Thermogemmatispora onikobensis: one gene and its partner. The protein of the gene in region 2 interacts with the protein of the main gene of each other region in a pairwise test. Links are inferred from orthologs where the notes say so. Each region holds a gene or a part of one and is shown on either strand. Other genes may lie near its edges.

What was found. Proteins that work in one complex are often made in the same cells at the same time.
Region 1: the proteins of def (region 2) and asd interact in binary tests that used the Escherichia coli proteins (3 or more experiments, as listed by UniProt). The link is inferred for Thermogemmatispora onikobensis from one-to-one orthologs.

The regions. Positions count from the first base shown.
Region 1 is NZ_BDGT01000038.1:28,177-32,621, reverse strand. Bases 1-2,944 are described here. They hold asd (aspartate-semialdehyde dehydrogenase), read right to left. Parts: upstream 2,035-2,944; coding sequence 967-2,034; downstream 1-966. Other genes in these bases: BGC09_RS16055 (aspartate kinase), read right to left, coding at 2,087-2,944; BGC09_RS16065 (S53 family peptidase), read left to right, coding at 1-825. In the rest of the region: more of BGC09_RS16055, read right to left, coding at 2,945-3,568; BGC09_RS16050 (homocysteine synthase), read right to left, coding at 3,624-4,445.
Region 2 is NZ_BDGT01000058.1:14,532-22,682, reverse strand. Bases 2,674-5,652 are described here. They hold def (peptide deformylase), read right to left. Parts: upstream 4,426-5,652; coding sequence 3,922-4,425; downstream 2,674-3,921. Other genes in these bases: tilS (tRNA lysidine(34) synthetase TilS), read left to right, coding at 4,582-5,652; BGC09_RS19100 (hypothetical protein), read left to right, coding at 3,401-3,769; BGC09_RS19105 (S1 family peptidase), read right to left, coding at 2,674-2,885. Also shown: BGC09_RS19110 (enoyl-ACP reductase FabI), read left to right, coding at 1-630; more of BGC09_RS19105, read right to left, coding at 840-2,673; more of tilS, read left to right, coding at 5,653-6,042; hpt (hypoxanthine phosphoribosyltransferase), read left to right, coding at 6,089-6,673; BGC09_RS19080 (AAA family ATPase), read left to right, coding at 6,794-8,151. UniProt on the Escherichia coli protein: Removes the formyl group from the N-terminal Met of newly synthesized proteins. Requires at least a dipeptide for an efficient rate of reaction. N-terminal L-methionine is a prerequisite for activity but the enzyme has broad specificity at other positions.

The DNA of each region.
Region 1 (4,445 bases), on a different replicon or contig from region 2:
ACGGTCGGGTTGCCCGAGTTTCGCCAGTTGATTCAGTATGCTATCGATCACCACCTGGGCACGATCGTCTCCCAAAGCTGGGGGGCTTCCGAGGTAACGCTGGAGGATGCTGCTGGTCAGCAGGAGATCCAAGAGTGGAACGCCCTGCTCCAGCGGGCGACATTAGAGGAGCATATGACTTTCTTCAGCTCTTCGGGAGACAACGGCGCCACCGATTACGCCGATTTGAATATGTCGCGGCTCTCGCCCAAGGCCACGACCAGTTTCGCCGCCGACGTGCCCTGGGTGACTAGCGTGGGGGGGACAACGTTGCTGCGCCAGGGGCAGCAGGTCCATGAGATCGGCTGGAGTAAGAGCGGTGGCGGCTTCAGTCGCTTCTTCCCGGAGCCAGCCTATCAGAAGTCCCTGCCTGCCGCTACTCAGGCAGCCTTCCAGGGCCGACGTGGCATTCCCGATGTGGCCGCTGCTGCTGACCCGGCAACCAACCTGGCTTTCTACTTCAACGGCGTCTGGGAGACGGTCGGTGGGACCAGCGCCTCCGCTCCAATGTGGGCAGCCCTGGCGGCGATTGCCAATCAGATGGCCGGTCATCCACTCGGTTTTCTGAACCCAGCCCTGTATACCATTGCTGCTTCAGCGAACTACCAGCGCGATTTCCACGATATTACTGTGGGAGATAACAGCGTCGACCAGGGTGTGAATGTGCCCGGTTACCCCGCCGAAGCAGGCTGGGATGCTGTGACCGGGCTGGGCAGCCCCAATGCACAATACCTCATTCCCGATCTGATTCGCACCCAGGCAACCCTGGCAGCAGCAGGTCAGTAATCCGCCGCCGGCCAGGGAGCAGGCGGGCTGCCAGACAAAGCTGGCGCACCTTGAACGGATAGGTTTGCCCAGGTGCGCCAGTCCGTCTGTCAATCGGCTGCTGACCTCAGCAGGGGCCAGACCCTCCTCCCCAGACCCTGGTCAGAGCAGGCCCTTCCTGACACATAGCTCTGCGTTTAACAGGGAGCCACCCGCTGCACCGCGGATAGTATTATGGGCCAGGGCGACAAATTTATAGCTCAAGACGGGGCAGGGACGCAGGCGCCCCAGGGTGACCGCCATTCCCCGACCCGCATCGCGATCGTGCAGCGTCTGTGGACGATCCTCTTCGCTGCGGTAGATCAGCGGTGGCAGAGGAGCGCTCGGCAGTTGCAAACGCTGCGGTTCAGGCAGGAAGTGCTCCCAGGCCGAGATCACCTCTTCGGGTGAGGCCTGGCGCTCTAGCTCGACGCTCACGCACTCCAGGTGGCCCTCGCGCGTGGCGATACGATTGCAGTGCGCGCTCACAACCAGTGGCGCCCAGTTGAAACCCTCTTCTTCACGCCACTCGCCCAGCATCTTGAGCGTCTCGCTCTCAACCTTCGGCTCCTCACCAGAGATGAAAGGAATGGCGTTGTCGAGAATATCGTAGGAGGGCAGACCTGGATAGCCAGCCCCAGAGATCGCTTGCAGGGTCGTCACCAGAACTTTGCGCAGGCCAAAGGCTTGCTGCAAGGGCTTAAGCGCCATCACCAGCGGCGTGGCCGAACAATTCGGATTCGTCACAATGCAGCCGCTCCAGCCCCGACGTTTGCGCTGCTGCTGAATGGCCAGGGCATGCTCAGCATTGACCTCGGGCACCAACAGTGGTACATCAGGCTCCATGCGGTAGCTCTTGGCATTGCTGAAGACGGCCACGCCGGCCCGTGCAAAAGCAGCCTCGACCTCACCAGCCACCTCAGCTGGCAGAGCCGAGAAGGCGATCTTGATCTCTGGCAGGGCCTCCGGGCGGCAAGGCAAGACCGGCAGCCGGGCTACCTGCTCGGGCATGCTGCCACCAAGACGCCAGCGCGCTACCTCGCCATAGGGGCGCCCCCCGTGCACGTCAGAGGCCGCCAGAGCTACCAGCTCGAACCAGGGATGGCCTTGCAATAGCTCGATGAAGCGCTGCCCTACCATGCCAGTCGCCCCGAGCACCGCCACCGGGAGACGTTGTTGCATCTGTTGCATCGTCAAGGCATCCTCCTTTGCCCATGCCTTCTACTCGCGCGTCCTCTCGATTCTAGCGGGCCTTCAGCGCTTCCAGACGCTTTTCATGGGCCGGATGGCGTACAAGAGGAATCACCGGCGCGATCAAATCTCGATGGAGGCAGCGCAGAGCACGCTCGCTGTCACCATCTTCAACGATGAGAATAATGCCCTGCTCGGAAGCACCCTGGGAGATAACGGGAATGCGCTCGCGCGCCAGCGCGCTGATCGCCCGGGCCGGACTCATCGGATCGCTCGTAAAACCAGAGCCGAGGCAGGCACAGGCCGCCAGACCCGGGCGACAGCTAACTCGCCAGTGACCCAGGTCATGCTGAAGCAAGGAGACAACAGAGGCCGCGGCCTGCTCTTCGACCATAAACGAGAGATGATGACCAGAAGAGGAGCAGATGGCCACGGGGGCCGCCCCAACGCGAGCCGCCAGAGCAAAGACTTGACCAGCGTTCTCGGGAGCACCAAACATGTTGGTACTCTCAACGGTCACCAGGGCCAGGCGCCGCCGAACGGTGATGGCCGTGGCCCCACTGTGATACTTGCCCTCCGGCCCAATGAGCGTGCCGTGCATCTGTGGCCGGAAGGTGTTACGCACACGCACAGGGATATTGCGCTGGGCTACCGGGATCAGGGTGCGCGGATGCAAGACTTTTGCCCCAAACCAGGAGAGGCGCGCCGCCTCCGCATAGGTCAAGGCCGGCAGTAGACGCGCATTGGCAACGATGCGCGGGTCGGCGGACATGACCCCATCCACGTCGGTATAGATGGCAACTTCGCAGCAGTCGATCGCGGCCCCAATGACAGTGGCAGAGTAGTCGGAGCCGTTGCGCCCCAGGGTTGTGACCAGACCAGCAGGTGTGCGCCCGATAAAGCCCGGGGCCACCGGGACCGTCCGCCCCCGCCCCTGGAGCAAAGGCAGCAGCAGCTGCTGCGCCCGCGCGCGCGTTTCCTCTTCCAGCGGCTCAGCGCCAATGACAGCGCCCGGCTCGCTCGGCGCATGGCCCTGCGGCTCTCCCGTTACGATAACCTCTTCACGCACTGGAGCAGCCGCTACTCCCGGCAGGCTGAGATCATTGATGGCAGCAGCCAGCAAGAGCACCGAGAGACGCTCACCCCAGGCCGCTACGGCGTCGACATAGCCCTCACAGCCAGCGGCCTCACGCTCCAGCCCGGCCAGCGCCTCTTCGAGAGTGGCGCGCAGCTCCGCCAGGCGCATTCCATCATGAACAGCCTTCTCAGCGGCCTGAAGATGCCGATCACGTAGAGCCGCCAACTCGCGGCGCCACTCGAGGCTCTCGCCCCGCCGGGCAAAATGGGCAATGCGCAGCAGCTGATCTGTAATGCCCGACATCGCTGAGACCACCACGACGGGGAAAGGCGCCCCCTCGTTGAGAGCTTTACTGGCCGCCTGAGCCACAATCTGAGCAACACGGCGAATACGCTCGCCACTGCCAACAGAGGTACCACCAAACTTTAGCACACAGAGCGAACACTCAACATCCATTGACAATCACCCTTTATCTCCCAGGCGAGGCACCACTTGCTGGCCTCGCTTCTTCCTACGCAACACCAAGCGGCTCGCCAAGTTTGGTCGAGACCGCACGCAACGCCTGATCCAGATCTTCAATCAGATCTTCAACTGTCTCCAGGCCAATCGACAGGCGAATAAAATCGGGGGTTACGCCCGTTTCGAGCTGCTCATCGGGGGTCAGCTGCGAGTGAGTGGTGCTGGCCGGATGGATGATCAGTGACTTGGCGTCGCCCACATTCGCCAGATGAGAGAACAGCTCTACATGGCGAATCAGCATCTTACCGGCTTCCAGTCCTCCCTTGATCCCAAAGCCCAGAATAGCCCCATAGCCGTGCGTCAGATAGCGCGCCGCCAGCTCGTGCTGAGGATGGCTGGACAGGCCAGGGTAGCTGACCCAGCTCACCGCTGGGTGCTCCTCTAAAAACTCAGCGATACGGAGGGCGTTCTGGCTATGGCGCTCCATGCGCAAGGGAAGCGTCTCCAGCCCTTGCAGGAAGAGCCAGGCATTGAAAGGACTGACAGCGGCGCCAATATCGCGCATCAACTGTACGCGGGCCTTGATGATATAGGCGAGCGGCCCAAAAGCCTCGACATAACGCAGACCATGATAAGAGGGGTCCGGTTCAGTAAAGGCCGGGAAGCGGCCATTGGCCCAGTCAAACTTGCCGCCATCAACAATTACCCCGCCGATGGAGGTGCCATGTCCGCCGATGAACTTGGTGGCCGAATGCACCACAATATCAGCCCCATGCTTGAGCGGCTGCAACAAATAGGGCGTAGGTAAGGTATTATCAACAATTAAAGGAACACCGTATTCATGGGCAATGGCAGCTACTGCCTCGATGTCAAG
Region 2 (8,151 bases):
GAGCTGGCCGATAAGGTACCAGGCACGCCGCTGATCCCCTGCGATGTCCAAAGCGATGAGCAGCTTGATGCCGCTTTCGCTCAGGCGGCGGAACTCTTCGACGGCGGCCTCGATATTTTGATTCATTCGATCGCTTTTGCGCCGAAAGAGGATATGGAGAATCCTTTCTGGCAGACCAGCCGTCAGGGCTTTTCGACCGCTCTGGACATCAGTGCTTATTCACTGGTGGCTCTGGCACGGCGCGCTGTGCCCCTGATGCAGGCGCGCGGCGGTGGCAGCATTCTGACCGCTACTTACATCGCCAGCGAGCGGGTGATGCCTAAGTACAATGTGATGGCTGTGGCCAAAGCGGCTCTGGAGTGTAGCGTGCGCTACCTGGCCTACGAGCTTGGTGCTTTCAATATCCGGGTCAATGCCGTCTCGCCAGGGCCGGTGAATACGCTGGCCGCCCGCGGCGTTCCCGGCTTTACGACCATGCGCGACCACATGACGGAGGTAGCACCTCTACACCGTAACATTGAGCAGAGTGAGATCGGTGACGCTGCACTCTTCCTTTGCAGCCCACTGTCCCGTGGGATCACGGGCGAGGTGCTCTTTGTGGACGCCGGCTACCATATTATGGGCGCCTAAACGCCAACGGCGCTCTATCAGATTGAGCCTCGCTTGCGGCGCGCCAGGAGAGCTGAGCTTCTCTATAGAAGAAGCTATCCGGTTCTCGCTTGCCTGGCCTGGCGCTATTCGATGACGCGAGAGAGGCAACAAGAGAAAGGCAGGCACTCCCCCAGTGGGGGAGTGCCTTTGTGCTTTGGTTCGGTTGGTCCTCGTTCTTCAGTCCCTGGCTACTGGTACTGGCCCTGGCGATCGGTCCACTGCTCGATGCGTCGCACTGTCGGCGGTGGCGGCGCTGGCTCTCCACAGGTACTGCAGTAGCGTGCGAGGGGACGATTCATGTGACCACAGGGCCAGGGACGCAGCTGCTCTGTCGTTGTCGGCGGCTCAGGCCCTGAAGAAGGCGCGCTAGCAGCCTGGGCCTGGGCAGGCGCTGAGGACGAGGAGGCCTCACTCCTTCTTGGCGGAAGCCCAGGCTGGTTTCCGCCAGCGGTTGAGGCAGGAGCAGCCTGGTCTCCCTTGGAGAGCCAGGGCTGACCTCTGCTGCCAGCACTTCGTGGAGGGCCCCCGAACGGTACCAGCGTGTTCTCATCCTCCAGGTCTGGGGAGGGATAAGAAGATGCAGAACCAGGGGCTGACGACGATGCTGCCGGCTGCCGGGGAAGCCCGGAGAACTGACTGCCAGGACTTGGAGGCCACGGTCTCGGCGAGTGGGGAGGAGCCGATGGCCCGGCGGGCGCCGCGGTCCTCGCTGTAGTCTGCGGCGGCTGAGTCCCAGTTGGTGGCATCGAGGCATAGGGAGCAGCAGCCGATGGCAATCCCGGCAGCGCGCCCTGGCCTGGCCCTCTATGGGCCGGGCCAGAGGGATGGAGCAGGATACCGCTCGCAGCATTCACGACTGGGGATACGCTTGCCTGCCGGCGCCTGATCTGGAAGATGGCCCCCACAAGCAGCAGCACTATGATCAGAGTCCCCACGCCCCCAATCACTACGAGGAGCAACGGCAGACCCTGGCTCTGGCCTGTCGTCCCCGATGATTGCTCGTGAGCAGCCTGCTGCCTGGCATAGGTCAGGTAGGGCATCACTGCCTTGAACGCAGGATAGCGAGCTGCCAGGGTGGCAAACTCCTGAGCCGCACGATGCCAATGGCCAGGAGCAGTCGAGGCATAATCGTTGAACGCCTGGCTCCAGGCCCGCTGGAATGGCCCCGGCTCAGTATCCAGGTGAAGATTCTGCAACAAAGCTCGCGCGCTATTGCTGGCCTGCAGAAAACTGGTCCCCCCAGGGGTGCCAAAGCTGACAATCCCCACTACATGACCTTGACTATCGAGGGCTGGCCCACCGCTGTCACCTTGCTCTACATTGCCCCCCACCTGAATGACTTGCGCTCCGCTGTCGGTTGTCTTGATAGAGCTGACAAAGATGCGATTCACCGATGAAGTCAGAAAGTCTGTCGGGCGCATGCTGACATCAGCATTGCCTGGAAAACCGATAATAGTGAGATTGTCCTGGACCTGGACAGCAGAGGAGTCGCCGAGTTCAACGCTGGGTGTATCCTCCATAGCCACATGGATAATGGCAGTGTCCTTCTGGTTGGGGGGACTTTCTTGCTCAACGCGGTCAACGCGGGCAAAATAGAGAGCCGGCACATCACGCAAGCGGGCCGCACTTAAAGGACCACTATAGTCAGTGCTGAGGTAAACGGCACTTACAGGAGGCGCATAGCTGGGCGTAGAGGGAAACTGACCACTGAGTAGATCTTGCGCCACCTGGTCGGCGCTGAGCTGATTGCCACGCGCTAGCACGCTATTGTAGTAGGCGGTAACGTCGGGAGCGGCGGCTCTGATGAGTACAGCATTGAGCTCATCGCTATGAGGAGGATTAATAACGTGATCAGCTGTGAGGATATCACCGTGAGCGCTGATAAAGGTCCCTGTCCCAAGGGCGGCCAGGCCATAGCTGCCTCCATCGAGCGGGAAGGTCGCGCTGCGCCCATTGGGGAATTGCACCGTGAGCCGCCCGTTAATTTGGGTAACGATGCGCACAACAGCTGGTCGGGCAATATCAACCGCTCTCACCGCCGGGTCCTGGATATTGCCCCCCGGCACACCCTCGGCGCGCACCGCTGACCCTCCCAGAGCAATCAGTATGAGCGATGGCCCGCAGATGAAGCAGAACATCACCACGAGTAGAGGGAACAACCCTCTTGAATTGGCCTTTCTCTCCCGCCCATAACTGCCGCTGGCTCCGGCAGAGGTTGTTATATAGCGATTCATAGCAGGCATCCTGTCCCCGAGTCGAATATCACTGCGCTGCCATAACAAAGTCTATCATAGCACAGCGATACGCATGGCGTTCGATTTTTTCGCTTCCTTCACGGTCCAGGCCGAACAGGCCATTCCCTCCTTCCACGCTCTTCAGAAGAGCCTCCCCCTTATCTTCTCCCCTATAGATAGAACGCTCTAGCTGCCAGCTTCTTGGCAGCCAGGATCTCAATCAGGAGTATTGTACAAGATAGATAGGCAAAGATACATGAAGAGATAGAGCCAATACTTGCTGGAGGAGATTTCTCTTTTCTGAGAGGACAGCAAAGGTCTGGCAGCCAGGATGCAGAGCGCCAGAGATGGAGGGAAGGGAGAGGAGCGAGGAACTATAGCGTGCTCGCATAGCGTCCCATCAGAGCGCAGCTCTCGCGCGGCAGCGGCCCTAGACGAAGAGCTTCGACGAGGTATATAATTTACGGATAATAGCTATTCTTGCATCGCCGGCATAAAGGGGGAGAATACTGGCAGTGAGCAGCCATCCAATACCAGGCTCAGGCAATGGTGCTTCGGCCAGCGGCAGCTCTTTTTCACATCGGCGTGAAGGGCGCACGACGAACGGCGCAACACCAGCATCAGTGTCACAGAGCGCCAGTGGACGCGGATCTGCTGGTTCTTTTGACCTCAACGGCCTCATTGCAGAACTACGCGCCCTGTTTGAGCGGGACCGGCAGATAGCCAGCCAGCCCGATAGTACGCGCTGCGGCATCTGCTATCTGCACTATCGCTTGAGCGAGCTGCGCTGGCGAGAGGAAGGCTTCTACATTTGTCGCGAGTGCGAGCGCCTTTTAGGCCAGCAACCGATGCCGATGTTACGCAAGCAGCAACGACAGGGCTAGTCGACAGGGGTTCCTTTAGCCAGCCCGAGTCGCACCACAGAAGCTGGCAGCCCTGCCGAGACAAGCGCGCAGAGCAGGAAAGTGAAAGAAGGGCCCGCGCCAGCGTCAACGCAACGCCCTATTCCTTGCTGGTGCGGGTCCTCCCGTTGGCCTTAGACGACCTCTGGTTCCGGCTCCTCGATCTCCCCCTCGCGCGCCGGACGCAGGTCTTCAGGGCGATCGAGACGGTCCAGAAAGAGGATGCCATCCAGATGGTCGATCTCATGCTGCAGAATACGAGCAAACCAGCCCTCAGCACTCACCTTGATCGGTTTGCCCTCGACGTTCTGACCTTTGACCACTACCTTTTCGGCTCGCCTGATGTTATCTCCGACGTAGCCTGGAATGCTCAGGCATCCCTCTGTTCCCAGCGTCTCCCCTTCGGCTTTGGTGATCTCTGGATTGAAGATCGCCACTTTGTGGTCCTCGTACTCAGCGACGAAGACGCGAATCGACAGGCCGATCTGGGGAGCAGCCAGGCCCACCCCATGCGCGGCATGCATGGTATCAAACATGTCCTCCACCAGCCGCTTCATGGAGGCTTCAAAGCGGTGTACCTTCTTGGCTTTCTGCCTCAAGATTGGGTTTTCAGCCGTAATGATCTTGCGAATCGCCATAGCTCTTTTCCCGAGACGTATCCCGAATGAATTGCCACACAGCCACAGTCTGGCAGTCAATGTTATATAATTTGCGTATATATCCTATCACATGGGCATGCGATTATCCATAGACGGCGGAGGTGGAACGTGGGATCTGCGCCAGCAACCAGTGAGATGCTCACAGACAGAGTGGCCGCCTACATCGCCCGTCACGGCCTGCTTCCTCCCCAGAGTGAGATCATAGTCGCTGTCTCGGGTGGGGCTGATTCGCTCTGTCTGCTCCACCTGCTGCACTCGCTCTGTGGCGAGGGTAGGCCCTTTCCCACGGTGCGTCTATTGGCCGCCCACCTTAACCACCGTCTCCGCGGCGAGGCGAGCGAGCGAGACGCCCTCTCTGTCGCCCGGCTGGTCTCTGCATGGGGCATTCCTTTGACCATCGGTAGCGTGGATGTCCCGGCCCTGGCGCGACGAGAGAAACGCTCGCTTGAGGAGGCCGCTCGTTTGGCACGCTATGCCTTTCTACGCGAGGTAGCCCGGGGCCGCCTCATCGCCGTTGCCCATCAGGCTGATGACCAAGTGGAAACGATTCTGCTTCACCTGCTGCGTGGCAGTGGCCTGGCGGGACTGGTTGGTATGGCTCCCCGCCAGCAGGATATCATCCGCCCCTTACTGGAAGTGAGCCGGGCCGAGATTCTGGCCTACTGCCAGCAGCAGGGCCTCCAGCCCCTCGAAGACGAGAGTAATCGTGACCCGCGCTTTTTGCGCAACCGTGTCCGTCATGAGCTGCTACCGCTCCTTGAACACCTGAATTCGGGTATCCGCGAAACGCTGCGCCGTAGCGCTGAGGTTCTTCGTGTCGACCTGGAATGGATAGAAAGCTGTGTCTCGCAGAGTTGGTCGGCAATAGTAACCAGCGCCAGCGCGGAAGAGGTGATCATGACTGTGCCGGCGCTGCTTGCGCAGCCACTCAGTTTGCAGCGTCACCTGCTTCGTCGCGCCACGGCCCTGCTCTGTGGAGGGCAGTCCCCGTTAGAGCCGCGCCACTATGCTCTGCTTACAGCCTTCTTGCAGGAGGCCCAGCGCTCGCGGGCCGAGCGCTCGCTGGATCTGCCAGGTCAGCTACAGCTGCAGATCAGCGGGTCAAAGCTGCGTCTCTTCCACCATTCTCTGCGTCGGCAGACCTCTGAGACCACTGCAGGTGGCGAGACGCTCCTGTTACCCGTTCCAGGGGAAGGCCAGGTTCCCGGTACCCCCTGGCGCGCTCGGGCGATGCCACTGGCCCCCGAGGTCGAGCAGGCAGCACTGGAGGCGCTGGCGCGTGAAGACTGGGAAGCGGTCTGGCACCTTCTGCCACGGACACGCTATCTTGTATATATCGACGGCGAGGCCGCTGGCCCACTGTTGCAGGTGCGCACGCGCCGGGCGGGTGATCGTATTCAGCCTCTGGGCATGCAGCAGAGCCGTAAGGTCCAGGATGTGCTTGTCGACGCCCACGTCCCGCGCTCAGAACGGGATACGCTCCCGCTCTTCTTCGTCGACTCGCGCTGCATCTGGGTCGCTGGCCTCTGCCTGGCTGAGTCCGTTCGCCTCAGCCGTACTACCCGCCGCATTGTCCAGCTCAGCATCAGCCGCTAGGGCGAGCAGCGCTTTTTCATTGCTATTCTTCGGGAAGGGAAAAACTATGCACGAGGATATCGAAGAGATTCTCGTTACTCAGGAGCAGATTGAGGAGAAAGTCAAGGAACTGGGACGCCAGATCACCCAGGATTACCAGGGGAAGAACCTGCTGCTCCTGGGAATTCTGAAGGGTGCCATTCCCTTCATCGCCGATCTTTCGCGCGCGATTGATATGCTGCACGAAATCGACTATATGGCCGTCTCTAGCTACGGCAATGCCACGCAGTCGAGTGGTGTGGTGCGTATCCTCAAGGATCTGGAGGGGCCAATCGATCAGAAGCATGTGCTGATTGTCGAGGATATCGTGGATAGCGGCCTGACGCTGCATTATATGCTAGACCTCCTGCGCCAGCGACATCCACTGAGCCTGCGCGTCTGTACCTTGCTGTACAAGGAGCGCGAACGCGCTAAGTCCCTGGAGCTGGCCTACATCGGCTTTCGTATCCCCAATCTGTTTGTGGTTGGCTACGGCCTCGATTATGCCCAACGCTACCGCAATCTGCCCTACATCGGCGTCTTGAAGCCCGAGGTGTATCAGAACAATCAGAAACCAGAGCGCCAGCATAAAAGTCCAGCAGAAAACAGCTAGCGCTTCCGTTCTCTCTCAGATCGCGATCGATCATTAAAATAGCGCATGCTTGGTGCAGAGGGAGCCTGCTTTGTGCTATAATTCCTCATAGGATCAGAAGGGCGTTCGAGGAGGAAGGCGATGCAGATCACAGTTTGTAACCTCGGCCCATTGCGACGGGCAGAGATCGTCATGAAGCCCCTGACGGTCTTTGTCGGGAAGAACAATACGGGTAAAACCTGGCTGGCCTATACGATTGCAGGCTCCCTCGGGCGCTATAGCTGGAGCCGCTACCTCAGCGCCTACTTGAGTGGGCAGACGCGCCAGAAGTATCGCCCTCTCGATCAGTTGGTACGGCGCGTTGCCGAGCAGAGCAGTGGGTTCCTCGATCTGCTGGACTTCGCCGAGGAGCACGCCGAGCGTTTCCTCAACGACCTGCTCCTGGGCGTACCGGAATGGCTGCCGCTCTTCTTGGGCAGCGACCACGCGCGTTTCGAGGAGTTGACTCTCAGCATCGATATCGCAGCATTTAAGCCGGAGCTCCTTCGAAGGCTGCTCCTGGCCAGCGTCAGCGATTATATCGGGGGAGACAAGGAGGATGCCCCCTTGAAAGCCTTGAAGGAGAGTGGAGAGGCCCGCCTCTATTTCTACCCAGGCCAGAATGTGAGCGAGCGCCTTCCCCGTCGAGAAATCGCGGGCTTCGTGAATGGCATCGTCTTCCGCGAGATCCTCCAGGCCTTCTGGCGCAATATCAGCTATTTCCCGACCGAGCGCAGCAGCATTATCTACGAGCGCTTTATCTCTTTACCTCCTTCAGTGAGGAACAAACGAGGCCACCGGACAACCGATACCAGAGGTTTATTGGAGCGCTTGCTGACAGCCCTCTCAGAGCAACAGCCGCGTCTCGTGCCTGTGCCCATCGCCGACTTCGTCGAGATCGTCTGGCGCTTCCATCGCCAGAGTAGCCTGAGTCTGAGCCAGGTAGAGGACCAGGCTGCAGCCAGTCGCAGCCCTTACTTGGAGTTGGGCGCTCTTCTGCAAGAGGAGATTCTGGAGGGAACACTCGACTTTACCCCCGCCGAAGCCGGCACGGCGCGCGAGATTCTGTTTTGCCCTATCCCAATGGCCGCCTCTCCTGAGCCGACGCCCCGAACAGAGCTGGAATTATCCGTCTCCTCCTCGATGGTGAAGGAGCTTTCTTCGCTGGCCCTCTATCTGCGCTATCTGGCTCGCCCGGGCGAGCTGCTCGTCATTGATGAGCCGGAAATGAACCTCCACCCGGAAGCTCAGGTCAAAATGATCGAGCTGCTGGCTATGCTGGTGAATGCCGGCTTGCAGATCATGATAACTACTCACAGCACCTATATGATTGATCACTTGATCAATCTGCTGGCCGCCGCCAGACACCCGCAGGAGCGTCACGATGAGCTGGCCTCGCTCTTTTTCCTTCAGCGCAAAGAGGCCTTTCTCGCTCAGAATCAGGTCGCCGTCTACCACAT